2 regions of the Paenibacillus sp. VCA1 genome follow, and region 1 is predicted to be linked to the other one. Evidence: predicted binding sites of a transcription regulator. Region 1 holds the regulator's gene; the other holds the start of a gene.
The links. The regulator LexA, encoded in region 1, represses DNA repair genes until DNA is damaged. The targets are predictions, from matches to a motif close to CGAACATATGTTCG.
Positions count from the first base shown of each region.

Region 2: addB (helicase-exonuclease AddAB subunit AddB) is a predicted target of LexA. The motif match lies at 1,785-1,798, and genes of this name have one in related genera.

Region 1 is NZ_JAVLSX010000004.1:325,966-330,176, forward strand. Features, by position in the region: gene RJP21_RS10760 (response regulator) at 1-393, shown strand, start outside; gene RJP21_RS10765 (hypothetical protein) at 393-518, shown strand; gene RJP21_RS10770 (serine hydrolase domain-containing protein) at 611-1,651, shown strand; gene lexA (transcriptional repressor LexA) at 1,717-2,343, opposite strand; gene yneA (cell division suppressor protein YneA) at 2,538-2,912, shown strand; gene RJP21_RS10785 (DUF896 domain-containing protein) at 3,013-3,207, shown strand; gene RJP21_RS10790 (hypothetical protein) at 3,241-3,783, shown strand; gene RJP21_RS10795 (HAD family hydrolase) at 3,820-4,211, shown strand, end outside.
Region 2 is NZ_JAVLSX010000002.1:413,740-417,950, forward strand. Features, by position in the region: gene addB (helicase-exonuclease AddAB subunit AddB) at 1-1,700, opposite strand, end outside; gene RJP21_RS05565 (class I SAM-dependent rRNA methyltransferase) at 2,100-3,479, opposite strand; gene RJP21_RS05570 (Na/Pi cotransporter family protein) at 3,605-4,211, shown strand, end outside.

The sequences.
Region 1 (4,211 bases):
CGGAACTCCGGCGCGCTTGAATTTGAATATTACGCACCGGGAGGCAACCGGGCCGTCGAAGTAGCCGTTCAATACATACGGGCCCATTACAATACGGACGTCACGCTGGAAAAGGTCGCTTCCATCGTCTTTTTGAATCCGGCGTATTTGAGTCAGGTTTTTAAGCAAAAAACGGGGAGCGGGTTCAAGGAATACGTCACCGCGCTGCGCATGGAAAAGGCGGCGGAGCTGTTGGCGCACACGCAGCTTAAGCTGGCGGACATCGCCGAAAAAATCGGCTACCAGGACGTAAAGCATTTCACCCAGGTTTTCCGCAAGCGAATGAACATGACTCCGACGGAATATCGCCAGCAATTTGGGAGGGAAGCCGGATTGAATCGGATTTGCCCGTAATGATTGACCGTTATATGCTGAAGTTTGATCTTATAGACGATGCCTTGCCGTTCAAGCGGCAGGGCTTTTCGCTGTGTGCTTATGGCGGTTGGGAAATCCGCTTCAGTGCGGATTTGTCAGTTTAAGAAGACTGCTTATTGCCAAATGGGAACAAATGTTCTATAATTGAATTATTATGATGCAAAGCGTTTGGGTCACACAAGGGGGAATCGTCATCATGGATAGATGGAACGTCGGGGAGCGCATGCGGAAGGATCGGAGCCCTGGATTAAGCATCGCTTTTATTGAAGAAGGCCGAATCGTTTCTCGCGAATGTAGGGGAGAACGGACTGCCGGGAGCGGAGAACCTGTCGGCGAGAGTACGATGTTTAATGCCTGTTCCATCAGCAAATTTGCGGCGGGCATGTTAGCCCTTCTTTTGGTAGAGGAACGCGTCCTACATTTGGACCAAGCGGTGAACCAACAGCTTCTGTCATGGCGGATACCCGATCATCCCGAGTTTGATTCCGGCGATGTTACGCTCCGCAGGCTGCTCGGCCATCAAGGCGGATTTGCCGACCCTGACGGAAGTTTCGGTACGTACGGCAAAACGCTAGGGACTCCATCCATGGCGGAATTGTTGAAAGGTTTGACGCCCTATCGGCAGCAGCCCGCTGCGTTGGCAGCAAAGCCAGGAAGCCGGTTCATATACTCGGATACGGGGTTTTGCATCCTTCAGCTGCTGATCGAAGAGGCGACAGGGGAAGCTTGGGATAAACTCATGCGCACCAAAATATTCGAGCCACTGCAGATGGCGAACAGCCGTTTCGTAACGAACGAATCGGAAATTCGTGACGGATCGGCGGCAGGGCATAACAAACGCGGAATCCGGCTGGAAGGTTACCCCATCTACCCGTTTGCTGCGGCTGCCGGCTTGTGGTCGACGCCGACGGATCTGGCATTGTTGATGGCCGAGCTTATGTTTTCGCTGCAGGGGAAAGGGAAACTGGGCATATCCGCGGAGACGGCTCGAGAAATGATCAAACCTCAGGGCGGCTTTAAATGGGCTGGACTTGGCGTATTTATGGATGACCCGAACGTAGAATTGGAGCTTAGCTCTCTGGGATGGGGAGAAGGTTTTCAATGCATGATGACCGCTTATCCCGGGAAAGGCAGGGGAGCGGTGCTGATGATGAACGCGGATCCGGGAGTGCATCAAACGAACAGCTTGCTCGGATATATCGCAAACATGTGGCAGCAGGAGAATTCCGGCGCATAAAAAACAAGCCCTTGTTCTCCTGAAAAAGAACAAGGGCTTGTCCGTTGATGAATTCAAAAAACGGATTAATGAATGTCACGGAACAAACCGACAACTTTGCCGAGGATCGTGACGTGGTTCAAGCGCAAAGGCTCATAAGAAGGATTCTCCGGTTGGAGACGGATATGATCCTTTTCTTTATAGAACGTTTTTACGGTAGCTTCGTCCTCATCGGTCATGGCAACGACAATATCGCCGTTATCCGCGGTCTGCTGCTGGCGGACGATGACATAGTCCCCGTTGTGAATGCCCGCCTCGATCATGCTGTCTCCGACGACGGAAAGCATGAATACTTTCTCATCCCCTACATAATGCTGAGGCAGAGGGAAATAATCCTCGATATTCTCCGTAGCGGTAATCGGTACGCCGGCCGTAACCTTACCTACTACGGGAACACGCGCGATCGTTTGCGTGAAAAGGTTGCTGCTTTCGGACTCTTCCTGACCCAAAATCTCAATGGCCCGAGGTTTCGTAGGGTCCCTGCGGATCAACCCCTTCTTCTCAAGCCTGTCCAAATGGCCATGAACCGTCGAGCTGGAAGCCAGACCCACGGCTTCGCCGATTTCGCGAACGGAAGGCGGATACCCCTTGGCCCGGACTTCGTTCCTTATAAATTCCAGTATCGCTTGCTGCCGGCTAGATATCTTCGACATTCCCCATCAACCCCATTAGTAACGTTTGGTAAAAGTATACCATAGAACTTCCGTTCGTACAAACACAAGTTCTAAAAATGAGAACATGAATTTTCCTTTCGTAAGAACAATTGTTCGAAAAAACTATTGAACAAAACATGTGTTCGTGTTATATTGTTCTCATACAAGAACAAACGTTTGGAGGAACAGTTAACATGTTAAAATATAGTACATACCAAAGCATATATAATCATGAAATGACGGAAACGGGACGCGGCGGCTTGATGGACCGGTTGCCTGTGCTGCGGGTCATGCTCACGCGCCGTTTGATGCTGAAGCTGCTGCTCGCTGTCGTCATCATATCCGCAGGATGTACAGGCATGGTACGCGTATTTGCAGGTTCTCCACAAGATGATACGCAAGTGGAGCAGGTTGTCGTTGCCCAGGGAGATACGCTATGGGAGATCGCGTTGAACCACAAACCGAAAAACATGGATACCCGTGCTTATATTCGGATGATTAAGGAGATGAACCATCTAAAGACCAGCAGCATACAAGCCGGCGATGTTCTTTCTCTTCCTATATATTAATAGTCGTTTTACGCCGAAGAGCTTGGTAAGGTTAACGCCTTGACAAGCTCTTTTTCTCATGGCAAAGTTAGGTATGAATTGATTAATGGAGGAGTTATACATGGATATCGACAGCTTAGTTCAGCGCATTAACGAACTTGCCCGGAAGGATAAGGAAACGGGTCTGACGAAGGAAGAAACCGAGGAACGCGCCAAACTGCGCGAAAGATATCTCCAAAACGTCCGCCGCAATTTCAGGGCCCAATTGGATTCGATCGAATGGGTTGAAGATCGTGAAGGCGGAAAGCGCAAATAAAATAAGGAACTGAATGGTTAAGGGGGTAAAACGATGTCCCGATCATGGGAAAGAATGGTTCAGAAAAACTCGACACAACTAAATAAACAGCGCAAAAAGCAAGGCAAGCCTTCGCTTTATTCCTCGAACGGATCCGCCACGGCCGACATATTCAGAGGGCGCAACTTCGTCCTTCCGATCACGTTGGTGGCGCTTGCCGTAGTTTACCTTTTGCTCGGCATGGCGAGCCAGCAGGCCTCGATGAACACTTCGCTGAATTGGATCGTTGTAGGGCTGTATGTCCTGCTGGCGGTGATGATTTTTCTGCGCCGTCCGTTTCTTAAAGTGGATAAAAACACGCTTTCGACGGTCAAGTTCAATCGCGACCGCCGCTTGACCGCGGATCAAATCGCAAAAATCAAAGCCGGATCCGGCTCGATCGTGATCGAACTTCAAGGCACGAAAGGAAAAAACGGCAAGGTTTCAAAAGGGGGAAACTGGGTGTTCACCCGCTTGATCAACCGTTACGATACCGATGCCATGGCTGCGCGTCTCGAACGTTTTGCCGAAGCACACAAGATTCCGTTTGAAAAATAATAAAATAGATAACTTGTTGGGAGAGGGATGGGGAAGATGGGTGTATCCGCTGTTTTTTTTGATTTGGACGATACGTTGTTGTGGGACGAACGAAGCGTGAAGGAAGCTTTCCGGGCAACCTGCGAAAAGGCGGCAGCCAAAACGGGAATCGATGCCGACGAACTTGAAGCGGCCGTCCGCAAGGAAGCGCGGGCGTTGTACGAAACGTACGATACGTATGCATTTACGGCGATGATCGGCATTAATCCGTTCGAAGCTTTATGGGGCGACTTTACGGTAGGGCAGCAGCCCGAATTCCGCCGCATGGCCGAAATCGTTCCTGAGTACCGGAAGGAATCCTGGCGCCGCGGGTTAGCCGAGCTTGGCGTCGAAGACGAACAGCTGGCTGATGAGTTGGCGAAGCAATTCGGGGTGGAAAGACGGGCCCG
Region 2 (4,211 bases), on a different contig from region 1:
AGGTCGAACGTCATCGACTCGGAGCCCATCATCTCGACGATCTGATCCAGCAAATCCAGCACCTCGCCCCACAGCTGCCGGTGTTCCCTTGCCGCTTCCGGCCGGCCTTCGAGCAGCGCCTGGCGGCTCCAAACATCAAGCTTTTCGGGCACGCCCGCGTCTTCAAGCAGCCCATAAACCGCCGTGCACATTTCCCGGGCCGTTTTGGCGCGTTTGATCCGTTTCTCGAACGCCGCCAGCGGCCCCGTCACCGCGCTGCGGCAGCGCTCCATGAGCTCAAGAAGCTCCTCGGCCGTTTGCTGCTGCGGCGCCCCTCCTTCTTCGAGGGACAAGCTCGGGATGCCTTTCAAAGGCCGCCCGTCCGTCCAGCGGTAACCTTGCATTCCGCTTGCCAGCGCATAGTTTTCGAGGCGGTCCATGTCTTCCCGCGTGAGCGACCCGTCGAGCGGAAGAACAAAATCGCTTTTAACGCAGCGGAACACGTCCTCGTGCCTCCAGTACCGCCGGACGACGTCCAGCGCGGCGCGCATGAACTCCGCCAGCGGATGGTGCAGCTCGCTTCTTTTCTGGTCCAGGAAAAACGGCACGCCGTAATCCTGGAACAACGGCACGACCAGATGCTCGTAATCCCCCAAATTGCGCACGAACACCGCCATTTCCCGGAAACGCACGCCTTCCTCGCGCGAAAGCCGAAGCATTTCCCGAAGCGCTCCTTCGACTTCGGCGCGCCGCCCGGATGCGGGATGGATCGAAATGCCGTCGCCTTTTTGGCCTGAGGCCGCCTGATAGCGCAGCCGCCGGTCATATCCCCGCTCCAAATGGGCAAGCACCGGACTTTCCCGAAACCGCGGCGGCACCGGCGGATCAAGCACCGTGTCGTCGATGTCCAGTCCCAGCTCCTCCGCCATCCCTCTCAGCTTGATATAGGTCGTGGCGGTCGGATGGAACAAATCCAGCTCATGCGGCATCCGCATCGCGTCGTAAGGCCGGTCCAGCGTCAACGAGATGGTGACGGAACGGGCATGCGCCATCATTTGGCCGATCGCCAGCAGCTCCTGCGGGGTGAAGCCGTGGAACCCGTCGATCCATATTTCCGCGCCCCGCAAATAAGCCGAGTCCTTCACCGATTCGGTCAACCGGATCAGATTGTCCTCCTCGTCGATATACAGCGGTGACATTTCCTGCTCAAAGTCCTTGTAAACCGTCCATAAATCCTCGAGCTTGCTGCGCAGGATCGGCGTGACGCCCGGCGCGGGAGCCAGCTTCCCGAGCAGCTGTCCCACGGCGGAGGCATCGACGCAGTACCGCTTCATTTCGGTATATACGTCGCCAAGCTTGCCGACGAACCCAAGCTGCTCGCCCGAAGCGCCAAACAGCTTCAGCTCGTCCTTCCGGCGCTGTATGATTTTGTACAGCAGCATTTTTTTGCCCTCGTCGCTGATGCCGACGCGCGCCGTTCCCCCGGTCTCCTGCATGACGCGATAGGCGAGGCGGCGGAAGCTGAGCACTTGGGCCCTTACGCTGCCTTTGATCCGGCCCGACGTTACCAGCCCGTGCTCGGCTTGAAACGAACCCTGCTCCGGTACGAGCAGAATGATCGCATTCCCCTGCGGCTCTGCTTCCAGCTTCGCGGAAATCCGCTCCAGAATCGTCGTCGTTTTTCCGCTGCCCGACCGTCCGATCAAAAAATGAACCGACATGATGCTCCCCCTTCATCTATGTAAATAATCGCTGCTAATTCATCGATAATCTATCAATCAGTATATCATACGAATCTGAAAGGCAGAACGTATGTTTGTTGAAAAAACTAATCTATCAACCAAAACGGCTATAAAGCTCCTACTATTTTACCATTAAAACTCCGCTAGCGTTTAACGTCCATTATTTGCAAAAAGCGTATTCGCCGGCGTTTCTTACCTGAGGATTTTGCGAAAATCCAAGGAGCGACTTCCAATCAGCAACATACAGAACGAAGCGGTTTAATTCGTCAATAAATCGTACCCGGGAGCGGCCTGGAATCGAATTTTGAAAATCCTGATCTCTAAAAAAACTGCCGCCGAATCCTTTTTCGGATTCAAAGCGGCAGTCCGGCTGCATTCCTATGAAAAGGCTTTGCTTCTCACTTCAAAAATCGCAAACTTCAGGTAATGCCCTTCGTCGACGCCCAAAATTTGCGGATGGTCTTTGCCTGCGGCGCGCCATTCGATCAGGCGCAATATTTTGCCCGCGTCGGCCGCGGCTTCCCGGATCGTCTCGAGGAACAAATCGGGCCGCATATGGTACGAACAGCTGGCCGTAACCAGGTATCCGCCTTCGTTCACCAGCTTCATGCCGTGCAGGTTGATGTCCTTGTATCCTCTGCAGGCGCCTTTAACCGCGTTTTTGGTTTTGGCGAAAGCCGGCGGGTCCAAAATGACGACATCCCATGTTCTGCCGCCGCCCGCGGTCATTTTTTGCGAGGTGTCGACCTTGGCCCCGGCGCCGCCGGAACGTTCTTCTCTTTCCTCAAGCCCTTTGACCTGGTTGCGCAAATACTGGAACGCATCGTCCACCACAAATTCCACGCGGTCGCCGAACCCGTTCAGCTCCACGTTTTCGCGGGCGCTGTCGATCGCATGCTGGGAGATGTCCAGGCAGGTGACCTTTTTGGCGCCGTATTTGCAGGCATGCAGCGTAAAGCTGCCTGTATGCGAAAAGCACTCCAGCACCGTCGCGCCGTCCCAGTACGGGAACGTGACGACCTTGCCGCTTTTGTTCACCGGGCGCTCTACCGTTTGCCCGTTTTCTTCGACTTCCCGGACCGTAATCCCGCTGCGCTCGCCCCAGCCCGTCATCAGCGGCTCGATCGATGCGCGGTTTTCCCGTTGGTCGAAAAAGTAGCCGGTTTTTTGCCCTTCTTCGATATCGACGCGGATCAATAGGCCGTTTTCCCGCACCGTCACGAATCTAGGGCAGTCTCCGTAGACCGGTCCTTTGGTTTGCTCGAGCCCCTCCAGCTCCCGGATCGGAACGTCGCTCCGTTCGTAAATCCCCCGGGGATCCATCACTTTGGCCAAAGCTGCGATGATCTCCTTGCGGCGGATATCCATGCCCAGCGTCAGCAGCTGAATGACCAGCACGTCATCGAAACGGTCTACGATCAGCCCCGGAAGGAAGTCGGCCTCCCCGTATACAAGGCGGTACGCGTTTCCGTCATTCAGGAAGCGCTCCCGGTGCTTCAGGCAGCCTAGGAAACGTTCCGTAAAAAAGGCTTCGTCCATCGCTTCGATTTCGCGGTAGGAAACGGCGCGCACCGTGATTTGCGATGCCGGGTTGTAATACCCCGTCGCCAAATAACGTCCTTGATGGTTCACGACATGAACCAGATCCCCGGGCTGCGGGTCGCCCTGAACCGACTCGATTTCATTTTTAAAAATCCATGGATGTCCCTGCTCCAGCCTTTTTTTTCGGTTTTTATGAAGAACGACAGTTCCCAACATGTCCACTCCTACTCGTGTGCAATTTCTTGAATCTTAAATGTGCGCCGCCCTCCAAGTCATGGTTGTCCACGCGGCGGCATATATGTAATGCATGGACAAGAATCCGCCAAAGGAGAACCTTCCCCATGTTTCATACGGTTATTTTTCCCGTCATTTACGGGCTCATCATTTTTTTGGCCGGCATGAAGGTGATGGAAGCGGCGCTCGGGAGCTGGGCGGGACCGCTGCTTACGAACTTTCTGGAAAAAGCGACCGCATCCCCTTTCAAAGGCATGCTGTTCAGCACGGGCATTACGGCCGTGCTTCAAAGCAGCACCGCCGTTACCGTGCTCACGATGGGCCTTGTGAACGCCGGGCTGCTCTCGTTCGAGCGGACGCTGGGCATCATCCTCGGCAGCAACATCGGAACCTGTCTTACGACCGAGCTCATCGGACTGCAGATCGGCCGGATCGCGCTTCCTCTGCTCGGCGTTTCCATCCTCGTATGGGCCGCGGCGGTCCTGCTCGACGAGTACAAGCTGTTTTCCATGCGCAGCGCCCCCCGGGCCTTCAGGCCGATCCAGCTGATGGCTCTGGCTGCGGCCGGTTTTGCCATGGTGATGCTCGGCATCCGCGTCATGCAGATGATCGGCCCTGCGCTCGAACAGTCGGGGCTGTTCGGCTGGTTTATCGGCCAATCCACGCATAACCTGTGGTGGAGCATCGCCGCCGGAGCGGCGCTTACCGCCCTTA